2 regions of the Hydrogenophaga sedimenti genome follow, and region 2 is predicted to be linked to the other one. Evidence: predicted binding sites of a transcription regulator. Region 2 holds the regulator's gene; the other holds the start of a gene.
The links. The regulator sigma-54, encoded in region 2, starts transcription at its own class of promoters, with help from an activator protein. The targets are predictions, from matches to a motif close to TGGCANGNAANCTGCTTT.

Region 1 (4,424 bases), on a different contig from region 2:
TCGGCTTCAAGAATCTGGCGGGCGTCGCTGTCGCGTGCGCGCTGCTCGGACGAATCGTTGCGCGGCGCCGCCTTCGGCGCCGAGGACGACTGCGCAGCGCGTGGTGCCGCCTGGGGCGCCGTGCCCTGGATGATCGTGATGTTGCCGCCCTCCATGGGCTTGCAGCCCTTGGCCTTGGCCACCGTGGCGTTGTTGGTGTACTCGTTGCCGCAGCGGTAGATGCGCTCCTGCGCCATGACAGGACTCAGGCAGGCAGCAACGGCCAGCAGGGCAACCACCTTCAACGGATCCACGGCAACGGATAGGGACAACACGGACACTCCTGGCGCCAGGGGCGCAAACATCGGCATCTTTCAGTATGGCCGAAAAATTGGCGCGATATTGCCAGAGCCCGACCCGGAATCCCTGGTTTGCCCGCGGACGGCACAAAAAAAAGGACGGCCGAAGCCGTCCTCTTTGCCTGGAACACCCGGAAAACCCGGGTGGCCAATCACAGGCTGAAGTACATGTCGAATTCGACCGGCGCCACTTCGATGCGGCTGCGGTTGACTTCGGTCATCTTCAGGTCGATGTAGGCGTCCAGCATGGAGTCGGTGAACACGCCGCCCTTGGTCAGGAAGGCGCGGTCCTTGTCCAGATACTCCAGCGCCTGGTCCAGGCTGTGGCAGACGGTCGGCACCAGCTTGTCCTCTTCCGGCGGCAGGTGGTACAGATCCTTGGTGGCGGCTTCGCCCGGATGGATCTTGTTTTCCACGCCGTCCAGACCGGCCATCAGCAGGGCCGCGAAGCCCAGGTACGGGTTCATCAGGGGATCGGGGAAGCGGGCTTCCACACGACGACCCTTGGGGTTGGCCACGTACGGGATGCGGATCGAGGCCGAGCGGTTCTTGGCCGAGTAGGCCAGCTTCACCGGGGCTTCGAAGTGGGGCACCAGACGCTTGTACGAGTTCGTGCCCGGGTTGGTGATGGCGTTCAGGGCACGGGCGTGCTTGATGATGCCGCCGATGTAGTACAGCGCGAACTCGGACAGGCCGGCGTAACCGTCGCCGGCGAACAGGTTCTTGCCGTCTTTCCACACGGACTGGTGCACGTGCATGCCGGAACCGTTGTCACCGTGGTAGGGCTTGGGCATGAAGGTGGCGGTCTTGCCGTAGGCGTTCGCCACGTTCTGGATCACGTACTTCTGCAGCACGGTCCAGTCGGCGCGCTCGACCAAGGTCGAGAAACGGGTACCGATTTCGTTCTGACCAGCGCCGGCCACTTCGTGGTGGAACACTTCGACGGGAATGCCCAGGCTTTCCAGGATCAGGGCCATCTCGGCGCGCATGTCTTGCGTGCTGTCGACCGGGGGCACGGGGAAGTAACCGCCCTTGACGGACGGACGGTGGCCACGGTTGCCGCCTTCGAGCTTGGCACCGGTGTTCCAGGGAGCTTCGTACTCTTCGATTTCGTAGAAGCTGCGGCCCGGCTCGGTGCTCCAGCGCACGCCATCGAACAGGAAGAATTCGGGTTCCGGACCGAAGTAGGCGGTGTCGCCCAGGCCAGATGCCTTCAGGTAGGCTTCAGCGCGCTTGGCGATGGAGCGGGGGTCGCGATCGTAGGACTTGCCGTCGGCCGGCTCGATCACGTCGCAGGACAGGATCAGCGTGGTCTCTTCGAAGAAGGGATCGATGTTGGCGGTGTTCGGATCGGGGATCAGCTGCATGTCCGATGCTTCGATGCCCTTCCAGCCAGCGATGGAGGAGCCGTCAAAGGCGTGGCCGGAAATGAACTTGTCTTCGTCAAAGTGGGAAACGGGCACCGTGGTGTGGTGCTGCTTGCCACGGGTGTCGGTGAAACGGAAGTCGACGAATTTGACTTCGTTGTCTTTCACCAGTTGCATCACGTCTGCGACGGTCTTGGCCATCAAAAAGCTCCTGTTGCTGTGTGGGTGGAATCGCGAAGGGAAAAAGCAGTTTCTGTGCCACCAGATTCCGATCTGAACCGGACCGACAGCGGCTGGCTTGCCCAACGCGCATTATCCATGCAGTCCGTGGGCCACCCCGGCCCGGAAAGCGCCCACCAGCGCGACCGGCTCACCGGAATTCTGAAGAGGGGTCATCGCATCCCCTCGTCATAAACGCACCAAATTGGTGTCTTTTGATGATCTATTTTGGTGCAATCAATTTCGCACCAATTCAGGGCCTAGGTCGGCACCATGCTGCCGCAACCCGGCCAGCAGATCCGGGAAGGCCGCGGCCACCGCGTCGGGCGTGCCCTTGACCCCCAGTTCAATGTGGCGCCCATGCTCCGGGTGATCGACGCTGGGCAGGCTGAAGACCTTGACGGGATGCCCACGTTCAATGGCCTCCATCAGAGGTGTCAGCGTCGCCTCCATCGCCCCCTTGACCACAACCGAACGCTCCAGCCACTCGCCGCGCCGGTGCAGATGCCCATATTGACTGTCCAGCAGCGATTCGATCATTGGCCAGGCCATGACCGGAAACCCGGGCACGAAATGCACCGTCCCGCCGCCGGACCCGTCGCAGCTGAAGCCCGGGATCTTGTTGTAGGGGTTGGGAATGATCCGCGCGCCGTCTGGAAACACGCCCATGTTGAAACGGTGCACGTTGTCGGGCCGGTCCGGGTCGTAGGTCTCGCCCCGCTCGGAGGCCAGGTCCTTCATCCGCTGCTCGATCAGGTCGCGCGCCTGCGGATGCAGCACCAATTCCAGCCCCAGGGCCGCCGCCGCGCACTGCCGGGTGTGGTCATCGGGCGTCGCCCCAATGCCGCCGCAACTGAACACGATGTCGCTGCTGGCGAACGCGTCGCGCAGCGCCCCGGTGATGCGTTGGCGGTCATCGCCAATGCAGCGCGCCCACGACAGCGACAGCCCACGCGCCGACAGCAGTTCGATCACCTTGGGCAGGTGTTTGTCGGCGCGCTTGCCCGACAGGATTTCGTCGCCAACGATGATGAGGCCGAAGACAGGCGTGGAGACCGGTGTGTTTTCCATGGTGTGCGTCAGGACTGGGGCGGAAGCAGTTCGCCTCCACCGGCCGGAGACGGCGGCAAAGGGACCGCGGTACCACTGGCCTGACCGGGAACGGCGTCCACCACCTCCACCGCGGTCTGTGCCCGCAGCTTCTGCAGGGCCGCAAGGCAGAAGTGGGCAAACCAGAGCGACGAGAAAGCGAACACCAGCGTGTAGATCCAGATCGCCACCGGCACCAGCAACGGCGCCAGGGCGACAAACATCGCACCCGACGCCCACAGCAGACTGGGCGCCGCGCCCAGGTAGCCACTGATCACGCCCATCAGCAGCAGGCTGCCACGGTGCTCGCGCAGGATGGTCTTGCGCTCGGCGGTGCTGGCATGCAACGAAAGCGCGTCGAAGGCGAATACACGGTAGGTCAGCCAGCCCCAGATCAGCGGCGGCAGGATGAGGACCAGCGGCGGCACCAGCCAGAACGGCATCGACAGCACCAGCGCCACCGCCGCCACCACGGTGGACCCCAGCGACCAGGCCAGGCTGACCCACAGGGACCCGCCGCGCTTCTTGTCCAGTGATGCAAAGCGGCGCTGCCCGACCAGATCCACCATCGCCGGCGTCATGAAAAACGCGACCAGCAGCAGGCTCAGCAGCACGATCACCGGCGTCGCCAGCACCAGCACCACCAGCGGCGCAAACACCGTGCGCAGGTACCCCAGGCCGACACCATCGAGCCAGCCCAGGAAACTCTGCACCAGCGACCAGGCCTGGAGCCAGTCGGACACCGCCTGGACGGCAAAGTCCCAGCCGAAATAGCCCAGGCCAAACGACAGCGCCACCATCAACACCAGCGGCAGGAACGAAAGACCGATGACCCGCGGATGCATGCAATAGGCCACCGCGCGCCAGAACGAATCGAAGAGCTGAGTCATCCGGTCAGAATACAGGTTTTCGCTGTGGTCCGGCGCTGCCCCGCCCGAGGAGAACCGATTGGACAGTGTCGACATTCACGGTGTGCGACTGGAAATGGCACACATCCCCGGCTCACCCGAAGTGGCCCCGCTGCTGTTCCTGCACGAAGGTCTGGGCAGCGTGTCCCTGTGGGCGCAACGGGGCCGGGACTGGCCGCGCGAAGTGTGTGCGGCCACGGGCCGGGCCGGCTGGCTGTTCTCCCGCCGCGGCTATGGGCAATCCGACCCGGTCCGGGATGTCCGGGGCGAATCCCGGATGGACGGCTTCTGGCACATCGGCCGCCACGAACCCGACTACATGCACCGGGAGGCTCTGGAAGTGCTGCCGGAACTGCTGTGTCGGCTGGACATCCGCCAACCCGTGCTCGTCGGGCATTCGGACGGTGCCACCATCGCCCTGCTGCACGCCAGCCGCCATCCCGTCTCTGCCTGCGTGGTGATGGCTCCGCACCTGTTTGTCGAGGAGGTGTCAATCCGGTCGA
Region 2 (4,424 bases):
TCGCCTGGTTGTTTGTTGCGGCCGCCGGCCTGCTGTCCCCCTGGGCGGCGCAGGCGGAAAAAGCCGACAAGGACAAGCCCATGAACGTGGAGGCCGATGCCCTGCGTTACGAAGAGAACCGCCAGACCAGCGTGTTCAATGGCAACGTGGTGCTGACCAAGGGCACGATCGTGATGCGCGGCTCCAAGCTGGACGTGCGCCAGGATACCCAGGGCAACCAGCTCGGCCTGCTGGTGGGCACGCCCGCCACCCCCGGATTCTTCCGCCAGAAGCGCGAAGCCCTGGACGAGTGGATCGAAGGCGAAGGCGACCGCATCGAATACGACAGCAAGGCCCAGACCGTGCTGTTCACCGGCCGCGCCGTGCTGCGCCGCTACCGTGGCACGCAGCTCAATGACCAGAGCGTGGGCAGCGAGATCCTCTACAACAGCCAGACCGAGGTCTTCACCGTCAAGGGCGGCGCCGAGAGCAAGACGGCGGCCAACCCGTCCGGCCGTGTGCGCGCCATGCTGACGCCGATTCCCGAAGAGGAAAAAGCGGGCAAGACGCCGCCTCCCCAGCCGTCGGCCGAGCCGGCCACGCTGCGCCCCAGCGTCAAGATCACCGAGCCCAAGAAGTGAGCGGAACCTCCGCCAGCCCACCGGGCGCCGTGGCGAGCCAGAGCCGCCTGGAGGTCCATGGTCTGAAGAAGGCCTACGGCAGCCGCAAGGTGGTCAAGAACGTCTCGCTGTCGGTCGACAAGGGCGAGGTGGTCGGGCTGCTCGGACCCAACGGTGCCGGCAAGACGACGTCGTTCTACATGATCGTGGGCTTGCTGCGGGCCGACGGCGGCGAGATCCTGCTCGACGGCGCCCGCATCGAATCCCTGCCGATCCACCGGCGCGCCCGACTGGGTCTGGGCTATCTGCCGCAGGAAGCGTCGATCTTCCGCAAGCTCACGGTCGAGCAGAACGTGCGCGCCGTGCTGGAGTTGCAGCACAACGAGCAGGGTGAGCGGCTGTCGGAAGACGAGATCCGTGGCCGCCTCGACGAGCTGCTCAAGGACTTGCGGGTGGACCATCTGCGTCTCTCGCCGGCGCCCGCGCTGTCGGGCGGCGAGCGCCGCCGGGTCGAGATCGCCCGTGCGCTGGCGACCCGTCCGCGGTTCATCCTGCTGGACGAACCCTTTGCCGGCATCGACCCGATCGCGGTGCTGGAAATCCAGCACATCATCAGCTTTCTCAAGTCGCGTGGCATCGGTGTGCTGATCACCGACCACAACGTGCGCGAGACACTGGGCATCTGCGACCACGCCTACATCATCAGCGATGGTCAGGTGCTGGCCAGCGGTACCACCGCCGAGATCGTGGAGAACGCCGAGGTGCGCCGCGTCTATCTCGGCGAAAACTTCCGCATGTGATGCCCTGAGCGGATGAAGCAAGGTCTCTCGCTGCGGGTCTCGCAGCATCTCGCCCTCACCCCCCAGCTGCAGCAATCGATCCGGCTGTTGCAGCTGTCGACGCTCGAAATGGCCCAGGAAGTCGAGCAGATGCTCGACGAGAACCCTTTCCTCGACCGCGGGGAAGAAACGGCCGAACGCGAAGAGTTCGGCGTCGAGGCTGCCGATGCGCCGGTCGTGGCCGCCGACCAACTGGCGGAGGCGGCACAAACCGCGCCGGAGCCGCGCCTGCCCGACGCCGACACACGCAGCTCGTCCACGGAGTCGTCCGAGAGCGGGGGCGCCGACGAGGTCGAGAGCCGGCTCGACGGCGCGTCCCCGGTGGAAGAGAGCTGGGAAGGCGACGGCACGGTCGAGATGGCGCCCGACGACAGCGAGTGGGGCGGCGACGCGCCGGCGCGCAACAACAACGCGTCCGGCGGCGACGACGAAACCGCGACCGCGGCCGAACTGGCCCGCGAGCCGGTCAGCCTGCAGGACCACCTGCACGAGCAGGCGCGCTGCCTGCGTCTGTCGGACGAAGATGCTGCGGCCCTGTATTTCCTGATCGAGTCGCTCAACGACGACGGTTACCTCGACGAGAGCCTGCACGATCTGGCGCGGGCCTGCTGGCACCTGACCGCCTCGGCGCCGGCCGAAGCCGAACCGCCGTTCGAAGAAGTCGAGGCGATCGAGCAGCGGCTGGGCACGGCGCTGCAATGGCTGCAGCAGATGGAGCCCTCCGGCGTCGGCGCCCGCGATCTGGGCGAATGCCTGCGGCTGCAGATCCTGGAACTGCGCAACACGCCCGCGGCGCGGGCCGCGCTGGCGATCTGCGAGCAGCCGCTGGAGCTGATCGCCAAGCGCGATGTCAAGCGCCTGTGCGCGAGCACCGGACAGGACGACGAGGCCGTGCGCTCCGGCCTGGCGCTGATCGCGCGGCTGGAGCCCAAGCCTGGCCGGCGTTTTGTCGATGTCGAACGCAACGTGGTGGTGCCCGACGTGATCGTCACGCGCGCCGGCCGCGGCTTCAAGGTCACGCTCAACGCCGAGGTCATGCCGCGCCTGCGGGTGCACGACGTCTACGCGAACGCCATGCGCGGGCGCGGCCGCGACGGTGGCGGCGAAGCCGGTCACGCCGCGATGCAGCAGCGCCTGCAGGAAGCACGCTGGTTCATCAAGAACATCCAGCAGCGCTTCGACACCATCCTGCGCGTGTCCTCGGCCATCGTCGAGCGCCAGCGCAACTTCTTCATGCACGGCGAACTGGCGATGCGCCCGCTGGTGCTGCGCGAGATCGCCGACGAGCTGGGCCTGCACGAATCGACCATCAGCCGCGTCACCACCGCCAAGTACATGGCCACGCCGTTCGGCACCTACGAGCTGAAGTATTTCTTCGGCTCCAGCCTGGGCACCGAGACCGGTGGCAACGCGTCGAGCACGGCGGTGCGCGCCCTGCTCAAGCAGTTCATCGCGTCCGAAGAACCGTCCAAGCCGCTGTCGGACAACCAGCTCTCGGACCTGCTCAAGGAGCAGGGCATCGAGTGCGCGCGCCGCACGGTCGCGAAATACCGCGAGGCGCTGCGCATCGCGCCCGCGAACCTGCGCAAAGCTTTGTAACCCCCTGCGCCGCTTCGCGTCACCCCCCAGGGGGCTGCACCAACGGCCCGGCAAAGCCGGTTCCGTGGTGCACGCTGGAAGGGGTCTGTGCCGAACGTGCTGTGTTTGTCCATTAGGTTTCCATTCATGAACCAGCTTCAACTCTTCCTCCCCTGCGCCGCGGGCGTGGAGGACTACCTGGCCGCCGAGGTCACGCGCATCACCGGCGAGACCGAGGTGCAGAAGTGGCGCGCCGGGGTGGCGCTGCAGGCTTCGTGGCGCGACGCGCTCAAGCTCAACCTGCATTGCCGGCTGGCGCAGCGCGTGCTGGTGCAGCTCTGGCACGGCGGCTACCGCAGCGAGAACGACCTGTACCAGGCCGCCGGCGAGATCGCCTGGGAAATCTGGTTCACGCCGCAGCAGACCATCAAGGTCGAGATCACGGCGCAGCACAGCCCGCTCAAGAGCCTGAACTTCGCGGCGCTCAAGATCAAGGACGCGGTCTGTGACCGCTTTCGCGACAGGCGCGGCGAGCGGCCCAGCGTCGACACCACCTGGCCCGACGTGCGGCTCTACGCCCACCTGACCACCGACACCGTCAGCCTCTACATCGACACCTCGGGCGAGCCGCTGTTCAAGCGCGGCTGGCGCGAGGACAAGGGCGATGCGCCGCTGAAGGAAACCCTGGCGGCGGCCATGATCGCGGCGACCGGCTGGAACGGCGCCGAGGCGGCCACGCTGGACGACATCGTGCCGCTGTACGACCCCTGCTGCGGCAGCGGCACGGTGGCGATCGAGGCGGCGCAGATCGCGCTGCACGTGGCGCCGGGCCTGCAGCGCCGTTTTGCGTTCGAGAAGCTGCTGCCGTTCCAGCCGCACGTCTGGCACGCGCTCAAGGACGAGGCCGCGAAACAGCGCCGCGACTGGCCGGCCGGGCGCAAGCCCATCGTGTTCGGCAGCGACGTCGCGTTCCGCATGGTCGACTTCGCGCAGCGCAACGCCGAACGCGCGGGCGTGGCGTTCGCGATGGAATTGCGTGGCGGCGACGCGCTGCAGCGCATGCCGCCGACGGATCGACCCGGCGTGATGCTGCTGAACCCGCCCTATGGCGAGCGCATCGCGGCCGCCGGTGTGGCCGGACAGAATGCGCAGGAGCGCGCCGTCGAGCGCGGTGGCCGCGCGCCACGCACCTTCACCGTGGGCGCCAAACCTGCGCCCGAGGCGGGCCTGGGCCGCGAGAGCGCGCAGATGGCCGATGGCAGCGACGGCAGCGATTTCTTCCAGCAGCTGGCGACGCACTGGAAGAGCCACTACGCCGGCTGGAGCGCCTGGCTGCTCACGCCCGACCTCAAGCTGCCGGGCAAGATGCGCTTCAAGGAGTCGCGCCGCGTGCCGCTGTGGAACGGGC

Region 1: a site for sigma-54 is predicted at 1,949-1,966, ahead of glnA (type I glutamate--ammonia ligase). Genes of this name have one in related genera too.

The regions. Positions count from the first base shown of each region.
Region 1 covers NZ_JBPZHA010000009.1:151,965-156,388, forward strand. The annotation lists gene ACS5NL_RS15780 (hypothetical protein) at 1-236, opposite strand, end outside; gene glnA (type I glutamate--ammonia ligase) at 491-1,906, opposite strand; gene ACS5NL_RS15790 (competence/damage-inducible protein A) at 2,162-2,995, opposite strand; gene ACS5NL_RS15795 (EI24 domain-containing protein) at 3,004-3,903, opposite strand; gene ACS5NL_RS15800 (alpha/beta fold hydrolase) at 3,998-4,424, shown strand, end outside.
Region 2 covers NZ_JBPZHA010000001.1:537,752-542,175, forward strand. The annotation lists gene lptA (lipopolysaccharide transport periplasmic protein LptA) at 1-620, shown strand, start outside; gene lptB (LPS export ABC transporter ATP-binding protein) at 617-1,399, shown strand; gene ACS5NL_RS02515 (RNA polymerase factor sigma-54) at 1,412-3,037, shown strand; gene ACS5NL_RS02520 (THUMP domain-containing class I SAM-dependent RNA methyltransferase) at 3,164-4,424, shown strand, end outside.